One region of the Lactobacillus sp. ESL0680 genome, then DNA from elsewhere that is predicted to be linked to it. Evidence: riboswitches for the same ligand, from Rfam matches in the RefSeq annotation. Region 1 holds a riboswitch; the other holds the start of a gene.

Region 1 (9,794 bases):
GACACCCTTGACGTCGATTATCGGTTATTTAGGCCTGCTAAAAACGGGAGTATCAGACCCAGCGGACCAGCAAAAATATTTGGATATTGCCTACACTAAGGCAGAACAGATGAAATCGCTGGCTCATGACTTACTTGAATACACAACGCTGAAGTCGACAACAACGAAACTGAATTTGTCGCCATTGCACATCTTTTCAATGTTGGAACAAGTGGCAGCGGGGTTTGAATTTGAAGCTCAGAACAAGAATATCGAGTTTCAAATTGAAGTTCGCCCCAAAGACCTGACAATTCAAGCTGATCCGGAAAAGTTGGTCCGGGTTTATAACAACTTGATTGCTAATGCGCTCAAGTACGGCACTGGTGCAAGTCAGATTAAGTTGATTGCTAATTTGGTAAATGATAATGAAGTCGAGCTCCGGGTAGAAAACAACGGGGCGAAGATTCCGCAGGCATCGCTGAAGAAAATTTTTGAGCGCTTCTACCGTGTGGAAACTTCACGCAATACGCAGACTGGTGGGACAGGCTTGGGCCTATCAATTACTAAGAGCATTGTTGATTTGCATCATGGTAAAATCCGCTGTGAATCCAACGACAATTGGACTAGCTTTATTATTCAATTACCACTGGACTTAAAGAATGGTAAAACAATCGGCTAGCTGTGATATAATTTTGACTGAGATAAAAAAACAGAGGGGCACAGAATGAGTATTTCTTTAAATACCTGTATTTTAATTTTAAAAGAACACCACTTGTTGAAATCAAGTGCTGTTCAAGATACGGTCGCGACCAAAATGGAGTATGTTTCCTATGATTCACGCGACATTAAGACCAACACCTTGTTTTTCTGCAAGGGTGCTGGCTTTCGACCGACTTACCTATCAATGGCTAAGGACAATGGGGCTAATTGTTACGTTGCCGAGCAGCCTTATCCGGAAGGCAAGGGGATGCACGCGTTAATCGTGCGCGATGTTTCTAAGGCAATGGCATTATTGTCAGCTGCCTTTTTCCGCTTTCCGCAAGATGACCTATTTGTTGTGGCCATCACGGGAACAAAGGGTAAGACGACGACAGCTTACTTTATTAAAGGGATGCTGGACCAGGTTAATGGCGGCAAGACCGCGCTGATTTCATCAGTTAATGATGTTGTCGGCACTAATCCAGAGGATACCTTCAAGTCAAGTTTGACAACGCCGGAGTCACTGGACTTATTCCGTGATATGCGCCGGGCTGTCGACAATGGCATGACACATTTGGTAATGGAAGTTTCCAGCCAAGCTTATAAAAAGAACCGGGTCTTTGGTTTAACTTATGATTTAGGCTTTTTCCTAAATATTTCACCGGATCATATTGGACCAAACGAGCACCCGAACTTTGCGGATTACCTGCACTGCAAGTTGCAGTTAATGGTTAATGCTCGTAAGTGTATTATTAATGCGCAAAGTGACCATTTTGACGAAATTTACGCTGCGGCAACTACGACAACAGATCCTGATAGTATTTATCTATTCGCGGATGAAAAATTTACTAATCCTAATCTAAAAGCACCAATCGACTTCCGTTTTGCTTCAAAAGAAAGCGATATGGCGGAAACACGCTTCCAAGTTTTGTGTGCTACCGATAAGGCCAAAGAGTTAAAGATTGCCGGAGATTATCAATTGAAGATGCTGGGTGACTTTAACGAGTCAAACGGCACAGCTGCAATTATTGGTGCTGGCCTAGCGGGCTTAGACCATGATACTGCTGCTAAAGGAATTAGCGACGTTACGGTTCCGGGTAGAATGCAAACAGAAGTGACCAAGGATCACGGGATTGTGGTTGTTGATTATGCCCATAATAAGGCATCAATGATGGCACTAATGGGCTTTATGCAGCGCGAGTTTAATAATCCAAAAATTATTGTCGTTGTCGGAGCTCCCGGTGATAAGGGCGTTTCACGCAGACCGGGCTTTAGTCAAAGTTTGAATGCATATGCTGACAAGGCCTTTTTGACATCAGATGATCCGGGCTTTGAAGATCCGAAGGAGATTGCGGAAGAGATTAATGCCGGAATCGATCATGATAAGGTTGATGTGACAATTGAACTTGACCGCAATAAGGCGATTCATGATGCGATAAGTATGGCTCATTCTGGTGATGTGGTGCTAATTTGCGGTAAGGGTGCTGATGGCTTCCAAAAGGTCCGCGGCATTGATACCCCATATCCATCAGATATTGTTGTTGCCCAACAGGTCATTGATAACTTGGAAGGTCAAAAAGAGCACTTTAATAAGTAAAAGAGCAGAAAAATGAAGCATTTTTTTAGTATTATTGGCGGTATGGGGACGATGGCTACTGAAAGTTTCGTTCGCTTGTTAAATCATCGGGTAAAAATTACCAAGGACCAGGATTATTTAAATTATATTTTGGTTAATGATGCGCAAATTCCGGACCGAACAGCGTATATTAAGGATCATACCAAACCCAATTGCTTGGTTGATTTGCGTGCTGATGTTTTGGGACAAGCAAAATTAGGACCGGATTTTTTCGTTATGCCATGTAATACCGCGCATTATTTTTATGATGACCTTGCGAAGCTGACGGACATACCCTTTTTGCACATGATGCGCATTGCTGTGCATCAGTTTATCGAGCAATATCCGGATGAACCTAAAATAGGGGTGATTGCCACCGAAGGTTCGATTTACGACCACTTGTACGCTGATGAGATTCAGGCAGTTGGGCGTGAAGTTGAGCTTGGTGGTTCAGAAATTCAGCCGCTGGTCACTGAACTGATATATTCTAATATCAAGGAAAAGGGTGTAGTCAATCGTGAGCTATACCATCATATTTTGCAATTAATGCATGATAAATATGGCTGCAATGTGATTTTACTTGGCTGTACTGAATTATCGCTAGCCCAGGAAAAAGCGCCAGATCACCCGTACAATGTGATTGATCCGCAGTCAATTATTGCCGATGTGGCGATTGAATTGTCGCTGAAGATCCGTGCAGGCATGGATCCCAAAGAAGCTACTAAAAAATATTTATATTAAAGTTTAAAAGAAGAATCTGAGATGTCAGATTCTTCTTTTTTTAGGTAAGCGATTCTATAAAAAGGATTGACAATTTCACGATTATCGTTTAGTGTATTATTAAAGTGATACAATATTTAAAAATAATTACTGGAGGGTCGTATGATGCTTTATCTTTTATATATATTAATTGGCTTGTTAATCATTTTAGTCGTTAACTTAGCAGTAACTGCTTGCTTGACGCTCAAAGATATTTATCAACATCGCGATCAACGCTTAGTGTTTACTAAGGCATTTAAAAAGTATTTTAGTAAAAATAATAATCTGCCAGTAAGCTTAACTGATTGGAAAATGTTATTAAGTTAGAATGCTAGAGCCAAGGGACTTAGTTAGTCTTTAATTAATAAAGTGTATTTTTCTATAACTTTTACTATTGACATTTGGTAAGCTATCGCTTATTCTTAAAGTAATTGAATACGGTTTCTTCGGGGCAGGGTGTAATTCCTGACCGACGGTGACAGCCTTATGGCTGAAGTCCGTGACCCGCGTACATCGCGGTGGAGCTAGTGTGAGTCTAGCACCGACAGTTAAAGTCTGGATGGGAGAAGAACAAATTAAGCTAATATTTGACTCGCGTCGTTTTTGACTGCAGAAATCATATTTGGTTAATAATAAATGGACCTCGTTGAAATAATCAAAGGGGTCTTTTTTTGATATTTAGGAAGTGAAAGTAGTGCAGGATACAGATTATATGCAAATGGCGGTCGATGAAGCATTAAAAGCGCAAGGAATGACGTGGACTAATCCGCTTGTTGGCGCGGTTCTGGTTAAAGATGGCCAAGTCTTAGCAACGGGCTATCACCACCAATATGGTAAAGAGCACGCAGAGATTAACACCTTGTCACATTTAGCTGATCCGAAATTGGCAAAGGGTGCGACCTTGTATGTAACGCTAGAGCCATGCAGTCATTACGGCAAGCAGCCGCCGTGCTGTCAAAAGGTCGTCAATGCAGGTATTAAGCGCGTGGTTGTTGGTCAAGTGGATCCGCATCAAGTTGTTGGCGGCAAGGGAATGAGATATTTAGAAGAGCGTGGCCTTGAAACTGAAGTAATCGGTGGCGTGGAGCAGCTTTATGACCGTTATAACTTTTTCTATCAAAAAAAGCGACCGTTTGTGACCCTCAAGTATGCAATGTCACTTGATGGCAAGATTAATGAAGCTGGGCAAAAGCGCACATTTTTGACAGGTGATAAGGCACAGATTGATGTGCAGAAGTTGCGCTGCAATCGACAGGCAATTTTAATTGGCGCCAACACCTTACGTATTGATGATCCACAGTTAACAGTTAGGATTAAAAATTTGCCAATTCCGCCAATCAGGATTGTCGTCACGCGGGATGCCAATCAACTTGATTTTAATAAGCAATTATTTCAATTGCCAGGACAGATTTGGCTTTTGAGTGAGCAGACGCTAACTAAAAAATTAGGCGAAAACATTGAATGTCTGACAGCTGAAAAGTGGACACCAGAAAAAATTGTGGACTTACTAGGACAACGTGAAATTCAGTCACTGCTAGTTGAGGGCGGCAGTCAAATTCAAGCCGAATTTATTGCCGCTGATTTAGCAGATGAAATTATTGCTTATATTGCGCCGCAAGTTTTGGGTGGTGCCGGCTTACCAGCAGCAGTGGGACCGGCTTTAACTAAAAAACTGCAGTATCAACTTCTTGATGTCCACCAATTAGGTCAAGATGTGCGCATTTGCGCAAGGAGAAAATAAATGTTTACAGGAATAATTCAGGGTACAGGCAAAATTACGCGCTTAGATATTACAGAAAAGCATGCGAAGTTAGGGATTACTTCAGCGAAAATGGCACAAAAAAATCTGCCGCTCGGTGCAAGTATTGCGGTCAACGGTATTTGCTTAACGGTAACTGAATGGAAGAATGATGAGTTTACTGTTGATGTCATGCCAGAAACGATGAAGCGGACAAATATAGGTAAGTTAACCAAGGGCAGCTTAGTAAATTTGGAACCATCTGTTAGTACAAATGGCACGCTTGATGGTCATATTGTTGCTGGGCATGTTGATACAACTGCGGAATTAATTAAGCGCACTGAAACAGAAAATTCGATCGAATTGCGTTTTCAAGTGCCGCACAAGTATGATCCATATATTGTCGAGAAAGGTTCAATTGCAATTGATGGTATTAGTTTGACAGTCACAATGGCAGAAAATGATGTCTTTGGTGTTAGTCTAATCCCATTTACTATTGCGAATACTACTTTAGCCAATTGCCAAGTTGGCGATCACGTTAACATCGAAGTTGACATGATTGGCCGTTATGCAGTTAAGCAAATCCAGGCTTGGAAGAAAGAATTTTAGGAGGATAAAAATGAAGGACGAATTAAACGAAAAAATGGCCAAAATTCTTGACCATCTGAGAAATGGCGGCTTGGTTATTGTGGCAGATTCACCGCAGCGTGAATCTGAAGGTGATATGATCGGTTTAGCAGAAAAGGTAACGCCGCAAATGGTTAACACGATGATTACCAAGGCACGCGGATTGTTATGTGTACCAATGAGTAAAGAATACGCTGACCGTTTGCAGTTAAGTCCACTTGAAACAGGTTCAAATGATACTTTTGGGACCGCCTTTACGATGAGTGTTGATTCAACTGAGACAACAACCGGTATTTCTGCTTTTGACCGGGCTAAGACGATTAAAAAATTGGCAGATCCCGATAGTCAATGGGACGACTTTTATCATCCCGGCCATGTTTTTCCATTAGTTGCTAAAGAAGGCGGCGTTTTGGAGCGGACAGGTCATACTGAAGCCGCACTGGACTTGGCACGTCTAGCTGGAGTTGCCCCAGTTGGCTTTATCTGTGAATGCATTAAAAAAGACGGTACAATGGCACGGCGTAAGGACTTGAAGGCACTAGCAGAAGGCTTAGGCATTCCTTACTTAACAATTGAAGAATTAATTGAATACCGTAAGCGGCAAGAGAATAAGGATTTGGCCATTGAATCTGTTACTAAAGTTGATTTTCCAACTAAATATGGTCATTTCCAACTTGAAGGTTTCAGAGATAATAAGCATCCGGAAAAGCAGCCAACACTATTGATTAGTAAGGGTGAAGTTAAAGCCGGCGAACCGCTTTTACTTCGGCTGCACAGTGAATGCTTAACTGGGGATGTTTTTGGTTCTAAGCGTTGCGATTGTGGTGCGCAATTAGCAGAAGCTTTGACTAGAATTGAAGAAAATGGTTCAGGTGCAGTCTTATACTTGCGTCAAGAAGGCCGCGGAATTGGTCTTGAAAACAAGCTACGTGCATATAAATTGCAGGATGAAGGCATGAACACGGTAGAAGCCAACCAGCAATTAGGCTTGCCAGTTGATGCAAGGCGCTATAATGTTGCCGGCGAAATTTTACGCCAAAAAGGCATCACAGAAGTTAAATTAATGACTAACAATCCAGATAAGGTTGAGCAGCTGGAAAACTTTGGTGTTAAGGTCGTTGAGCGCATTCCCATGGAAGTAGGCCTTACTGAAGAAAACAGACAATACTTGAGTACGAAAAAGCACGAAATGAATCATATTTTAAACGAGGTAGATTAAAATGAAAGAAATTACAGGAAAATTAGTGGCTGGACAAGATAAAAAGATCGGAATTGTCGTTGCCAAATTCAATGGTGTTGTAACTGATCGGCTGCTTAATGGTGCCATAGAGCAGTTAGAGATGTCGGGTGTAGCTAGTGACAATATTGTAGTTGTCCATGTCCCAGGCGCATATGAAATTGCGCGGACAGTTAACTGTTTAGCTAAAAGCGGTAAGGTTGATGGTATTATTGCTTTGGGAGCTGTTATTCGCGGTGAAACTGACCATTATACTTACGTTTGTGAAGGTACCGCATCACAATTAGCGGCATCAACTGCTAATGGCTCAGTGCCGGTAATGTTTGGCGTTTTGATGACCGATACTGTTGCTCAAGCAACTGATCGTGCTGGTGGTAAATCTGGTAATAAGGGTGCTGAATGTGCAACAGATATCTTAGAAGTGTTGAGTTTAGAAGAGCAGATTAATAATTTATAGTACATTACTTACATAAATACATGTTTAAAAGCCATGACTGAGAAGAAGTCATGGCTTTTTTGAGTGATATTAAAATAATTTCATATAATAACTAAAAAGTCAGGTGAAAATTTAATCAATAAGTGAAATACAATAAAAAGGTTTATTTACTATCAATTCCTTTTAAATAAAATTGTAATGTCATTTTATTTTCTGATGGTATTTGATATTGTGAATGAACAGGTGCACCCCAAGAATCATCACCACCAACACCCATTTGTTTTTTAAGAATTCTAATTCGTGTACAGTATGGATTGGGTAATTCAAACTGATGCTTAGCATTTTCAATTTCGTATTCACTATATGGTAATACACTTTGTTCAAACGGTGTGTCAATGCAAGAAAATTGCAGTCCTAATCCTGTATCGTCAGTCACTTTTAGCCAACGTGTTTCGCAATGATTTCCAGCTTCTTGTGGTACAAGATAAGGAGTGAAATTTTTGGATGCTGTTCCGCTATAAATACCTAACTTAGTTCCTTCTTTTCGGTCATTATAATTTTCATCTGGCCCTAAACCATAAAACGTATAGTTGTGATATTGCTTAGGCACTTTAATATCAATACCAAAAGCTGGAATTATGGATAAATTAGTTTGACCTGGATATATAGCAGTAACAAGTAATAATCCCGTACTATCGATTTGATAAGAAATACGAGTTTCAATTACCGGATGTAATGCTAGTTGATAAGTAAATACGATCGATACGGCTGATTTAGTAGTAGAGATTTTAGTATTAACTAATTTTTGGAATTCTCCTGCGATGAGCCATTGGCCTAAATCATGCTGTGCATGACAGCCTTGATCATTATTTGTTGTAGCTCTCCAGAAAGATATTTGTGGAATATCAGAGATAAATTCGTGGCCTTCAAAATTATAAGATGTTAGGCCACCCTGTTCTTTAGAAAATTGCACACTAAAGTTGTTTCCTAGTACGCCAATATTAGTACTGCCTGTGATAATTTTGATATTAGAAGTTAGGGGCGTGGGAACTGGATAATAAGTTTGGATATTATCCTGTTTAAAGGAAATTTCAAAATTTTTGTTAGCCCAAAGACATTTTTCTTTAAGTTGTACAGAAACTTCGGCTGTATATTCGCTTTCTTGATCAAGTTTAATTTGCTTTGTCCAAGCTAGTTCTTGTTCACTTTCAGCTTGTGGTGCAACTATTATGTTGAAATTTTTGGTCCAAATAGTAGATCCATTTTTAAGTATTTTAGCAACAAAATTTAAATTAGAAGTATCAACAAATAAATTACGATTTTGAACACTAAATCCTTTTGAATCAATGGTTATTTGAATATTTGCATAATCTTGTTTAACTTCAGCGGCTTTGGGTGATGCAACTCTATTAGCAAATACAATTCCGTCACCACAGAATTTATAGTCGCTTGGTCGATCATCCCAGTCCCCACCATATGAGATTATCTTTTTCCCATTTTGCGAGCTTAATAGTCCTTGATCCAAATAATCCCAAATGAAACCTCCTTGGTATTCAGGATATTTGTCTTCTAAAGCAGTATATAATTTTAGACCACCGGTTGAATTACCCATAGAATGCATATATTCGCATTGGATAAAAGGCTTTTTAGGGTGCTGTTCAATATATTCAGCTACTTCTTGGGGCTTTAGGTACATTCTTGTATTTATATCTGAATATTCTTGATCAAATCCAGCTCTGAAAAATCCTTCATAATGAACAAGGCGTGAAGAATCGTGTTGGTGGAACCATTCCACACTTTTGACTAGATCTTTACCAGCATAAGATTCATTTCCACAAGACCAAATTAGAATTGCTGGATGATTTTTGTCCCTCTGAAACATTGAATTATCACGATCTAAGACTGCAGGAAGCCATTCAGGATAGTCACCTGGAATGTTCCATTTATCCCCGCTATCGTCAATTTGTAGCCATGAACCATGTGTTTCCAAATTAACTTCATCAATTAAATAGATTCCGTATTCATCGCATAGTTTGTACCACAATGGTTGGTTAGGATAATGAGAAGTTCGAACAGCATTAATATTGTGTTGTTTCATAAACTGGATGTCATATATCATATCTTCTTTAGTTACACTATGACCAAACCGATAGTCAAATTCATGACGATTAATACCTTTAAAAATAATTCGTTGATTATTGAGGTACATAATCCCATCTTTTGTTTCAAATCTTCTAAAACCAATTTCTGTAGTAATAATTTCTGAAGTTGTATTACTAGTTTTTAATTTAAGAATTAAGTGATAAAGATATGGATTTTCTGCACTCCAAAGTTTTGGAGAAGCAATTTTTAGAGTAATATCGTTGATTCTTGATTTTTTGTATATATCATGGCTAATGATATTTCCAACCTGATCTTTTAAAATAATCTGTAAACTAGTAGAAGAATCAAAATTAACCATTGTTGGTATGATTTTTAAGAGACCTTTTTGTAAGTCTGGAGATAATGATGGCAAAGCTGAAAAGTCAGTAATATGAGTTTTAGGAAAAGCTATTAATTCAACACTTCTAAATATTCCTGATAAGCGGATCATGTCTTGATCTTCAAGCCAACTTGCACTGGAATATTTAAAAACGGCAACTGCCAGTTTATTATTGACTGGTTTTAAGTATTTGGTGATATCAAATTCACTAGGAGTAAATGA
Region 2 (9,794 bases), 580 kb from region 1:
CGATCAGCTGTTAGTTCATTTGGTAACTGACGAGAAAGACCGTGTTTGGGCCAAATTAGCTGATGAAAATATTTTTGAGCAATTATCAGCACATTTTCCTAATGATATGGAAAATAAAAATATCTTTGGTACGGTTTATGCTAGTCGGGAATTAGGTGCCTTTGTAATTACTAAGGAATATTACCTAGGTTTTGTCCATTCATCACAGATGGCGCGGCCATTGCGGTTAGGTGAACAATTTAAGGGGCGTGTTGTTGGCATTAGTCAGTATGGCCGGCTTAATTTGAGTAGTTTACCGCGGGCTTTTGAAGAAATTGACGATGATGCCCAGATGGTCTTGATGAGTTTGCGCCGAATGAAGACGAAAACCTTACCGTTTTACGATAAGTCCGATGCCCAAGAGATCAAGAATTACTTTGGCATCTCTAAGTCTGCTTTTAAACGTGCTTTGGGCCACCTGTTAAAGGGAAGATACATTACTGAAGACAAGGTTAGTGGAACAATCAGCCTAGTCAACGATCCAAATGATGACCAAAATGAGTAAATTGCAGGAACAGATTGAAGATTATTTGCGTTATAGTCAAATTGAACGTGGTCTAAGTGCCAATACGATTACAGCCTACCGCCAAGATTTAACGGAATTTCTTGCTTTTTTAACGCAAGAAAATTTTACGTCTTGGCCAACTAAGGCATTAGATATTGATGCTTTTTTGGCCCAGCAGCGCGACTTGAACAAGGCGACTAGTTCGATTAGCCGGATGATCTCAAGTTTGCGCAAGTTCTACCAGTGGTTAGCACGGCAAAACATTCAGAAATTAAATCCCATGCTGGAAATTGACCCACCCAAAAAGGAGCAGCGGTTGCCGGTAGCTTTGACAGTTGATGAAGTTGAAAGTTTGCTGGCACAACCTGATGTTCACCAAAAGTTGGGTTTACGTGACCGAGCTTTACTTGAGACGCTATATGCGACAGGAATTCGGGTCAGTGAGTTAATTAATTTGAAATTTGATGATTTGCATGAAGAATTAAAACTGCTGAAGGTTTTGGGTAAAGGCTCTAAGGAGCGGTTAATTCCGATTAGTACAGTTGCGATTTCGTGGATTGAAAGTTATCAGACTAAGGTTCGTGAACCACTACTCCTAAAAACCGGGAAGGCTAACGATTATATTTTTCTTAATAATCGCGGCGGTTCATTAACTCGCCAAGCTGTTTGGCAGATTATTAAACGTTATTGCCAGATGGCGGGAATAACTAAAGATGTGACACCACATACTTTGCGACATACTTTTGCGACGCATTTATTGGAAAATGGTGCTGATTTGCGGGTTGTACAGGAAATTTTGGGTCATTCTGATATCAGCACCACCCAAATTTATACTAATTTATCGCAAAAGCATATTTTACAAGTCTATGCCAAAACGCATCCACGAACTTAGGTGATTAAATGTTAATTGAATGTAAAAGTGACAAAGAAAAGGTTGCAATGGGCCTCTTGTCTTACTTACCAGATTTTAAAAATCTTGCCAATTTAAAAGAAGAAATAAATTTGAATAAGACTAGTTCGGAGTTTCAGCTTTACCTATATCGCGGAGATGAGGCTAACTTTGTGGGGGTTATTGGCACGCAAAATGATGCTAATTTTATTATTATTCGTTATCTGTCATTTGCGCCGGATTATCGTAATGCGAAGTGCGAATCTGCGGCCGTTCGCGAATTAGCAGCCACGAACCCGAAGAAGAAGGTAACGGCTTTGCCTGAATGGACCTACTTACTTAAATACTTAATAGAAGATAAACATCATGAGTGATAATTTAACTTTAGAACTGCCTAACTTTGAAGGACCGCTGGATTTACTGCTGCACTTGATTAAGTCGCAAAAAATTGATATTTATGATATCCCGATTGCCCAAATTACAAGTCAATATTTAGCTTATTTGCAGCAAATGCAGCAATTGAACTTGCAAATTGCCGGCGAGTATTTTGTAATGTCATCAACGCTCTTACGAATTAAGTCACAATCATTGTTGCCTCAGAATGATTTTATCGCAGATGAGCCTGAAGACGATCCAAGGGATGAGTTAGTTCAACAATTGGTGCAATATTCAGTCTTTAAAAAGATATCGGCATATTTTAAGAAGCGCAACGAAATGGTGCCAATTACTGCGGCTAAGGAAGAAAGTATTCCGCAAACTAAGAAGGTTCAGCCACTGCCAAGTGGTCAGATTACGGCAACGGAATTGACGAATACTTTTATTGCTGTATTGCAGCGGCTGAAAATTAGGCAGCCCGATATTGCATCAGTAGAAGTAAAAGAAACGCCAATTACAGAAATGATTAATTTTTTGCAGGAAAAAACTGCCGGCCGCAAAAAGGTCAGTTTTTTTGCGTGCAGTGACCAAATGCGTAATTTGTCAGATATAATTGGTCTATTCTTGGCACTATTGGAGTTATGCAAAAAACAAAAAATCAAGGTCAGCCAGGCGCGAGCATATGGCGATTTAGAATTAGAGGGAATTGATATCGATGCCAAGTAAGATTGCGCAATTAGAAGCTTTGCTGTATGTGGCAGGCGATAACGGGATTGCTGATGATAATTTATGTGAATTATTAGCGGTAGGTCAGGCAGCTTTACGCGAATTAACTAAAGATTTAGCTGATAAGCTGCAGGAGAATCCTGATTCGGGGCTGCAATTGTTACATATCAACCAAAATTACAAGTTAACAACCCGTCCTGAGGTTGCCAAGACGGTCGAGGGTTATTTTCAAAAAGATTTAACTAAGACATTAAGTCAATCGGCTTTGGAGATTTTGGCGATTGTTGCTTATCGCCAGCCAATCACTCGGGTTGAAATTGATGATATTCGCGGAGTTAATTCGTCTGGTGCATTGCAAACTTTAATTTGGCGCGGATTGGTTAGGATTAACGGGAAAAAAGAAGCACCGGGGCATCCTAACTTATATGTCACTAGCGACTACTTTCTGCAATATTTTGGTTACCAAAGTTTAGCAGATTTGCCATTAATTGAAGATTTTGAAGATGATAGTATTAATGCGGATGGCGAAATAGATTTATTTGCGGCTAAGGGTCAGGCTGACAAGAACTTGGCTAGCATGCAAAAGGGAGAAAAATAATGACGTTACAACGTTTACAAAAAGTAATTGCTGAGGCAGGAATTGCCTCAAGACGTAAGGCTGAAAAAATGATTACGGAGGGTCGCGTCACTGTAGATGGTGAAATTGTCACTAAGCTTGGAACTAAAGTAGAAACTTTTAGTAATATTACGGTTGATGGTGAACCAATTGAGCGCGAAAGCCTGCATACTTATTTATTTTATAAGCCGCGCGGGGTTATTTCGACAGCAAGTGATGATAAGGGGCGAAAGACGGTAGTTGATTATTTTAGTGATTTACCATACCGTTTATACCCAGTAGGCCGGCTAGATTATGATACGTCGGGTTTATTATTAATGACTAATGATGGCGAACTGGCTAATTTATTGATGCACCCGCGCAATAAGGTAGCCAAGGTTTATGTTGCCCGCATTGAGGGCCAATTATTACCCGAAGAAAGCAAAAAGTTGGCGCGCGGAGTCGAATTTGACCACCATAAGAGTGCTCCAGCTAAGGTAAAAGTCATTCGTACAGATAAGAAGCGTAACCGCCAAATTGTCCAATTAACCATTCATGAGGGGCATTATCATCAAGTTAAGAACATGTTTAAGGCAGTTAATCATCAAGTTGAAAAATTAGCCCGAGAAAAATACTCTTTTTTAACACTTGATGGGCTTGTATCTGGCAAATATCGCGAATTGACTCACGAAGAAGTTGACAGATTAAAGCACGTGGACTAATATATTGATAGAATTAAATACAGAGTTTGTTGTCTTCATGGCAGGGTGAAAATCCCGACCGGTGGTGCAAGTCCACGACCCACGCAAGTGGTGGAATCTTTTGAGATACCGATAGTTAGAGTCTAGATGAAAGAAGACAGACTAAACTAAAAGAAAAGTAAATTAAAAACGCTTACTTTTAATAGGTCTGTTGCTGGGGAGCAACAGACCTATTCTTGTTTGGAGGTAAGTTTTTTGAAGAGTAAGAGTACGAGTAATTTAGCATTATTAATCGCTTGTGCGATGTTTGGTGCAGTAGGGTTTGTCATTATTAAATTTACAGGGATTCCTATTTTACCAAATGCGAATTTCTTAAAGTTTGATTTTTCTGACGTCATCGTTACAATTGGAATGTTTCTGTTTGGCATTTGGCCGGGGATTTTCATTGCGATTATCAGAATGCTGTTAAGTTTAATTTATAGTGGTTTTAATTTGGCAAGTATCGTTGGCCAATTAGCAGCTTTAATTGCATCAGTTTGTTACGCCTTACCATTCTATTTTGTTACTAGACACGTGAAGCATGATGAAACCAGCGGCATGAAGCGGCACGTGAAGCCGATCATTGGTTTGATTTGCGGGACAATTGCAATGGCAGTAGTTTTGGCAACCCTCAATGCGTTGATTTTGACGCCAATGTATGCCGTAACTACGGTACCTAATCTGCCAGCAATTCATGGTTATTCCGGCTTATTGGGCTTCACCGAAAAGGTCTATTTGGGACAGTTACTGCATATTCCATCAATGGGGACATATATTTTTGGCATAATTGTTCCGTTTAACCTCTTAAAGGGATTAATCAACAGCATTGTTGTTTACCTATTATTTGAAGCAGTTTTACGTAATTTAAAACCTTTTGTTCAAAAGAATTTTAATTTAAAGAGATAATTTAAAAGGTCGGTCATGTAAATGGCCGATTTTTTTATCCAAAAAGATTGGTAAATATGCTAAAATTAAACAAGTTAGGTGAATCGAGGTATTTTGATGAATCAGAAACAGGAAAAACCATATAAACATTATGCACGTCCAGATGAACCGAGGACTGTAACTTATAAGTCGCATTCTAAGGGCTGGCTGGCAACTGTGGCAATCCTTGCCATTGTAATTGTTGCTCTTGTTCCTGTTGTTCATCACTTGGCTTCAAGTGGTCAGACCACGGAACAGGCTGTCGAACTACAAAAAACGACTAAAAAGCCCGCTAAGCATGCAAAGAAAAGAAAGACTAAGATTAAGGCTAAGAAGGCTAAGCATAAAAATAAGTTGACTACTAAGAAAAAATCTACAAGTCCAGCTAAATCAGCAGCTAAGACCAAGACAAAGAAGACGTTGACTAACCAAAAGACTGACCAGGCTGACCAATATGTCGTTCAAGATGGTGATACTTTAAATAGTATTGCCAAAAAGAATAATGTTTCGCCGCAAACATTAACTCAGCTCAATGATCTTGATGCTGATGGACATGTTAATGCTGGTCAAACACTTAAATTAAAATAATTATTGAGAAAGGAGAGGGACTAAGACGTCCCTTTTTGATTGAATGCAAGTAGCAATTGATGGTCCAGCTTCAGCTGGCAAAAGTACAGTCGCAAAAATTATTGCGCAAAAATTAGATTTTATTTATATTGACACTGGAGCGATGTATCGCGCATGTACGGTAATTGCCAGAGAGCAGCATCTTGATTATGGGGATGAAGCTGGAATTTTAACGGCAATTGACCAGGTTGGCATTGAACTCAAGGTTGTTAACGGTGAACAAAAAGTATTTGCCGGCAGCCAAGATATTTCTCAAGAAATTCGCACACCCGAAATTTCAGCTAATGTCTCACAGGTGTCTGCTTTGGCTGGCGTGAGAGCTAAGATGGTTAGTCTGCAGCGGCAAATGGCCGGCAAGGTTAATGTGATTATGGATGGCCGGGATATTGGAACAACGGTTCTGCCTAATGCCGAAGTTAAAATCTTTTTAGTGGCAACTCCAGCTTCTAGAGCCAAGCGGCGGATGCTTGATTTGCAGGAACGGGGCATTAAGTCTGACAAGACCGTTGCTGAAATCGAACAGGATATTGCCAGCCGTGACTATAAGGATTCACATCGTGAAGTTTCACCCTTAAAAAAGGCAGCAGATGCAGTCGAAATTGACACAACATCGATGTCAATCGACCAAGTAGTGGCCGCAATTTTAGCCGAAATTAAAAAAAGTCAAAAAAAACTATAAAAAAGGGGCTAAAACAGTAGAAAAATATCTCACTTTCATTTAGAATTAGATTATGATATTGGGAGGTAAATAATGTCAGAAAACAGTAATCAATTTTTAGATGCATTGAAACAAATGCAAGGAGTTGAGGTCGGAGATATCGTCGATGTAGAAGTATTAGACGTTGAAGACGGCCAAATCGATGTCGGTGTTGAAAATGCCGGTGTCGAAGGTGTAATCCCACGTCGTGAATTCACTTCAGACCGCAACGCCGATTTACGTGACCTTGTTAAGCCAGGCGACAAGCTTAAGGCTTTAGTTTTGAGAAAAGCCGGCGGCGACAAGGAAAACGGTGAGTTCTTCTTCTCAGTAACTCGTCTTAAGGAAAGAGAAGCTTATGACGAATTACAAAAAGACTTCGAAGCAGGTAAAACTATCGAAGGTACTGTCACAGCTTCTGTTCGTGGTGGTTTATTAGTTGATGTTGGTACTAGAGGATTCTTGCCAGCTTCACTTATTTCTAACCGTTACGTTTCTGATCTTAAGCCTTACATTGGTAAGACAATGAAACTTAAGATTACCGAAATTGATCCAGGCAAGAATCGTCTGATTCTTTCACACAAGGATTTAATCGAAGAAGAACGTGAAGAAGCCTTTGATAAAGTAGCATCACAATTAGTTGTTGGTGATGTTGTTGAAGGTAAAGTTTCTCGTTTGACTAACTTTGGTGCCTTTGTTGATGTTGGTGGTGTTGACGGTTTAGTTCACATCTCAGAAATTTCATACAAGCACGTTGATAAGCCTAGCGATGTATTAAAGGCTGGTCAAGATGTTAAGGTCAAAGTTATTGGTATTGATGATGACAGACATCGCATCTCCCTTTCAATCAAGCAAACAGAACCTTCTCCATTTGAACAAGCTACTTCAGAATTACATGAAGGCGACATCTTTGAAGGTGAAGTTAAGTCATTGACTAACTTCGGTGCTTTCGTTGAAGTTGCTGATGGTATTCAAGGCTTAGTTCACGTTTCAGAAATTTCATACAAGCACGTGGACAAACCTAGTGATGTTTTGGAAGTTGGCCAAACTGTTAAGGTTAAGGTTTTGAACATTGACCCAAGTGAACGTCGGATTTCACTTTCAATGAAGGCAGCTGATTCTAAAGGCTCTGACAACGAAGGTTCTCGTTCACACAGTTCATACAACAACAGAAACAACTCTGTTAACAAGAAGTACATGAACAACGAAGACAGCGGTTTCGCTTTAGGTGACATTATTGGTGACCAATTAAAGGACCGTCGTTAATCATAATAAAAAAGCCGACTGAATAGCCGGCTTTTTTTATTTTATATTATAAAAGGAGGCTGAAAGATGGTTTTACCAGTAGTGGCTATTGTTGGCCAACCAAATGTTGGTAAATCAACGCTTTTCAACCGGATTATTAATGAGCGTTTGGCAATTGTTGAAGATAAGCCCGGCGTAACTCGTGACCGTAATTATGCCCAAGCTGAGTGGATGGGGCAAAAGTTTGACCTAATTGATACTGGTGGTATTACATGGGAAAACGGGCGCATTGAAGATGAAATTCGGGCGCAAGCAGAAATTGCGATTGATGAAGCTGATGTGATCGTGATTTTAACCAGTGTTGCCAATCATTTAACTGACCTAGATGAGCGAATTGCGCAGTTACTTTACCGCACCAAAAAGCCGGTTATCTTGGCCGTAAATAAGGCTGATAATCCCGAGCAGCGGGCAGATATTTATGATTTTTATAGTTTAGGATTTGGTGATCCAATTCCTGTATCCAGTGTTCATGGTACTGGGATTGGTGACTTGCTTGACCGGATTGTCAGTGAATTGCCAAAAGACTTGGATAAAAAAGATGACGGTCAGATTTCTTTTAGCGTTATTGGTCGACCAAACGTTGGTAAATCATCAATTGTTAATCAACTAGTTGGTGAAAAGCGGGTTATCGTCAATAATGAAGAAGGAACGACCCGTGATGCGGTTGATAGTCCATTTGTTTCAGAAGATGGTACCAAATTCCGAATTGTTGATACTGCCGGAATCAGACGTCGCGGTAAGGTTTACGAAAAGACGGAAAAGTACTCGGTTATGCGTGCCATGGGGGCAATTGAGCACTCAGATGTTGTCTGCCTTGTCTTAGATGCCAGTACAGGGATTCGCGAGCAAGATAAGCACGTTGCCGGCTATGCCCATGATGCTGGCCGCGGGATCATTATCATTGTAAACAAATGGGATTTGCCAAAGAAAAACAGTACTAGTGCTAAAGAGTTTGAGCAAATAATTCGGCAAGAATTCCAGTATCTTGATTATGCGCCGATTTTATTTGTTTCGGCTAAAACTGGCCAGCGGCTTGACCAGATACCTAAGATGGTTAAGCAAGTTTACCAAAATCAAAACCAGCGGATTCAGTCTAGCGTCCTCAATGACTTACTATTAGAGGCAAGTAAACTAGTACCAACACCAATGATTAAGGGTAAACGTTTAAGAGTTTACTATATGACCCAGGTTTCGACTAACCCGCCGACGTTTGTGGTCTTTGTTAATGATGCGGAATTGATGCACTTTTCTTATCAACGTTTCTTAGTAAATCAATTAAGAGAAAATTTTGATTTTACAGGTACACCAATTAAAATAATTGCACGTAAGCGAAAGTAATTTGTATATTACAAATACATAAAAATTAATCTTTTTGGCAAAAAAGCTTGTTGTAGTAAGGCTTTTGTGCTATTTTGGGTTCATGGAAACAGTGATTAAATCAGAATCATTATTTCTCGTTCTTCAGTTTGAAGAATAGGCTTTGGGTTTAGTTAAGTGGACCCAAATTTTGGGAGGTGAAGTCCAGATGGCAAATAAAGCAGAATTAGTTTCTGAAGTAGCTTCAAGAACTAAGTTAACTAAGAAAGACGCAGCCACTGCTGTTGATGCAATTTTTAGCTCAATCCAAGATGATCTTGCAAAGGGTAACAAAGTTCAATTAATTGGTTTTGGTACTTTTGAAGTTCGTGAACGTGCAGCTCGCAAGGGTCGTAACCCACAAACTGGTGATGAAATTAAAATCCCAGCAAGCAAGGTTCCTGCATTTAGACCTGGTAAGGCTCTTAAAGAAGCTGTTAAATAGCTTAATAGTTTTATCCTAAAAGATGGTAACGTGATCGTTACCATCTTTTTTGATCGGGATAAATAATTCAGGATGTTTCTTGTTCTACTGATTTTATGGCATAATTAAGGATATTGGAGGGACTAAATGTATTCTGAACAATTACTTGATTCAATTGAAAAACAAGATTTTTCGCAGGAAAAAGTCTTACTGAAAAAGGCCTTAGATAATGATGATCCAGAAGTCTTGGCATCATTGGCAGAAAATTTAACTGGGTTAGGCTTTACTAACTTGTCAAAAGAAGTTTATCGCAGCTTAATCGGTCAATTTCCAAAGGAAGACCTATTTAAAGTTTACTTAGCTGAAATTCTGTTAAATGATGGCGAAGATGATGATGGTCTATCATTACTGTATAACATTGATGAAGATTCTTCTGCTTATCTTGATAGTCTGTTAGTTCAAGCCGATTATTATCAAACTAACGGCTTGCTCGAGGCAGCCCATAGCAAGCTGATGAAGGCGGCTAAACTGGCCCCAGACGAAGATGTCATTAAGTTCGGACTAGCCGAATTAGATTACTTGAGCGGCTATG

What was found. A riboswitch is a leader RNA that binds a small molecule or an ion and turns the genes downstream of it on or off. The one in region 1 is predicted to bind FMN.
Region 2: it holds a riboswitch for FMN, as region 1 does, so the genes downstream of both, OZX58_RS03940 (ECF transporter S component) here and ribD (bifunctional diaminohydroxyphosphoribosylaminopyrimidine deaminase/5-amino-6-(5-phosphoribosylamino)uracil reductase RibD) in region 1, are expected to answer to the same signal.

What each region holds. Positions count from the first base shown of each region.
Region 1 covers NZ_CP113945.1:211,121-220,914, forward strand. Annotated here, with positions in the region: gene OZX58_RS01070 (HAMP domain-containing sensor histidine kinase) at 1-658, shown strand, start outside; gene OZX58_RS01075 (UDP-N-acetylmuramoyl-L-alanyl-D-glutamate--2,6-diaminopimelate ligase) at 704-2,275, shown strand; gene OZX58_RS01080 (amino acid racemase) at 2,288-3,034, shown strand; gene OZX58_RS01085 (hypothetical protein) at 3,179-3,379, shown strand; FMN riboswitch at 3,491-3,627, shown strand; gene ribD (bifunctional diaminohydroxyphosphoribosylaminopyrimidine deaminase/5-amino-6-(5-phosphoribosylamino)uracil reductase RibD) at 3,747-4,793, shown strand; gene ribE (riboflavin synthase) at 4,794-5,399, shown strand; gene ribA (GTP cyclohydrolase II) at 5,410-6,636, shown strand; gene ribH (6,7-dimethyl-8-ribityllumazine synthase) at 6,638-7,111, shown strand; gene OZX58_RS01110 (glycoside hydrolase family 2 TIM barrel-domain containing protein) at 7,254-9,794, opposite strand, start outside.
Region 2 covers NZ_CP113945.1:794,057-803,850, forward strand. Annotated here, with positions in the region: gene OZX58_RS03910 (S1-like domain-containing RNA-binding protein) at 1-544, shown strand, start outside; gene xerD (site-specific tyrosine recombinase XerD) at 528-1,436, shown strand; gene OZX58_RS03920 (reductase) at 1,445-1,807, shown strand; gene OZX58_RS03925 (segregation/condensation protein A) at 1,797-2,534, shown strand; gene scpB (SMC-Scp complex subunit ScpB) at 2,524-3,132, shown strand; gene OZX58_RS03935 (pseudouridine synthase) at 3,132-3,851, shown strand; FMN riboswitch at 3,879-3,993, shown strand; gene OZX58_RS03940 (ECF transporter S component) at 4,134-4,775, shown strand; gene OZX58_RS03945 (LysM domain-containing protein) at 4,872-5,381, shown strand; gene cmk ((d)CMP kinase) at 5,425-6,099, shown strand; gene rpsA (30S ribosomal protein S1) at 6,172-7,383, shown strand; gene der (ribosome biogenesis GTPase Der) at 7,450-8,760, shown strand; gene OZX58_RS03965 (HU family DNA-binding protein) at 8,948-9,223, shown strand; gene OZX58_RS03970 (tetratricopeptide repeat protein) at 9,350-9,794, shown strand, end outside.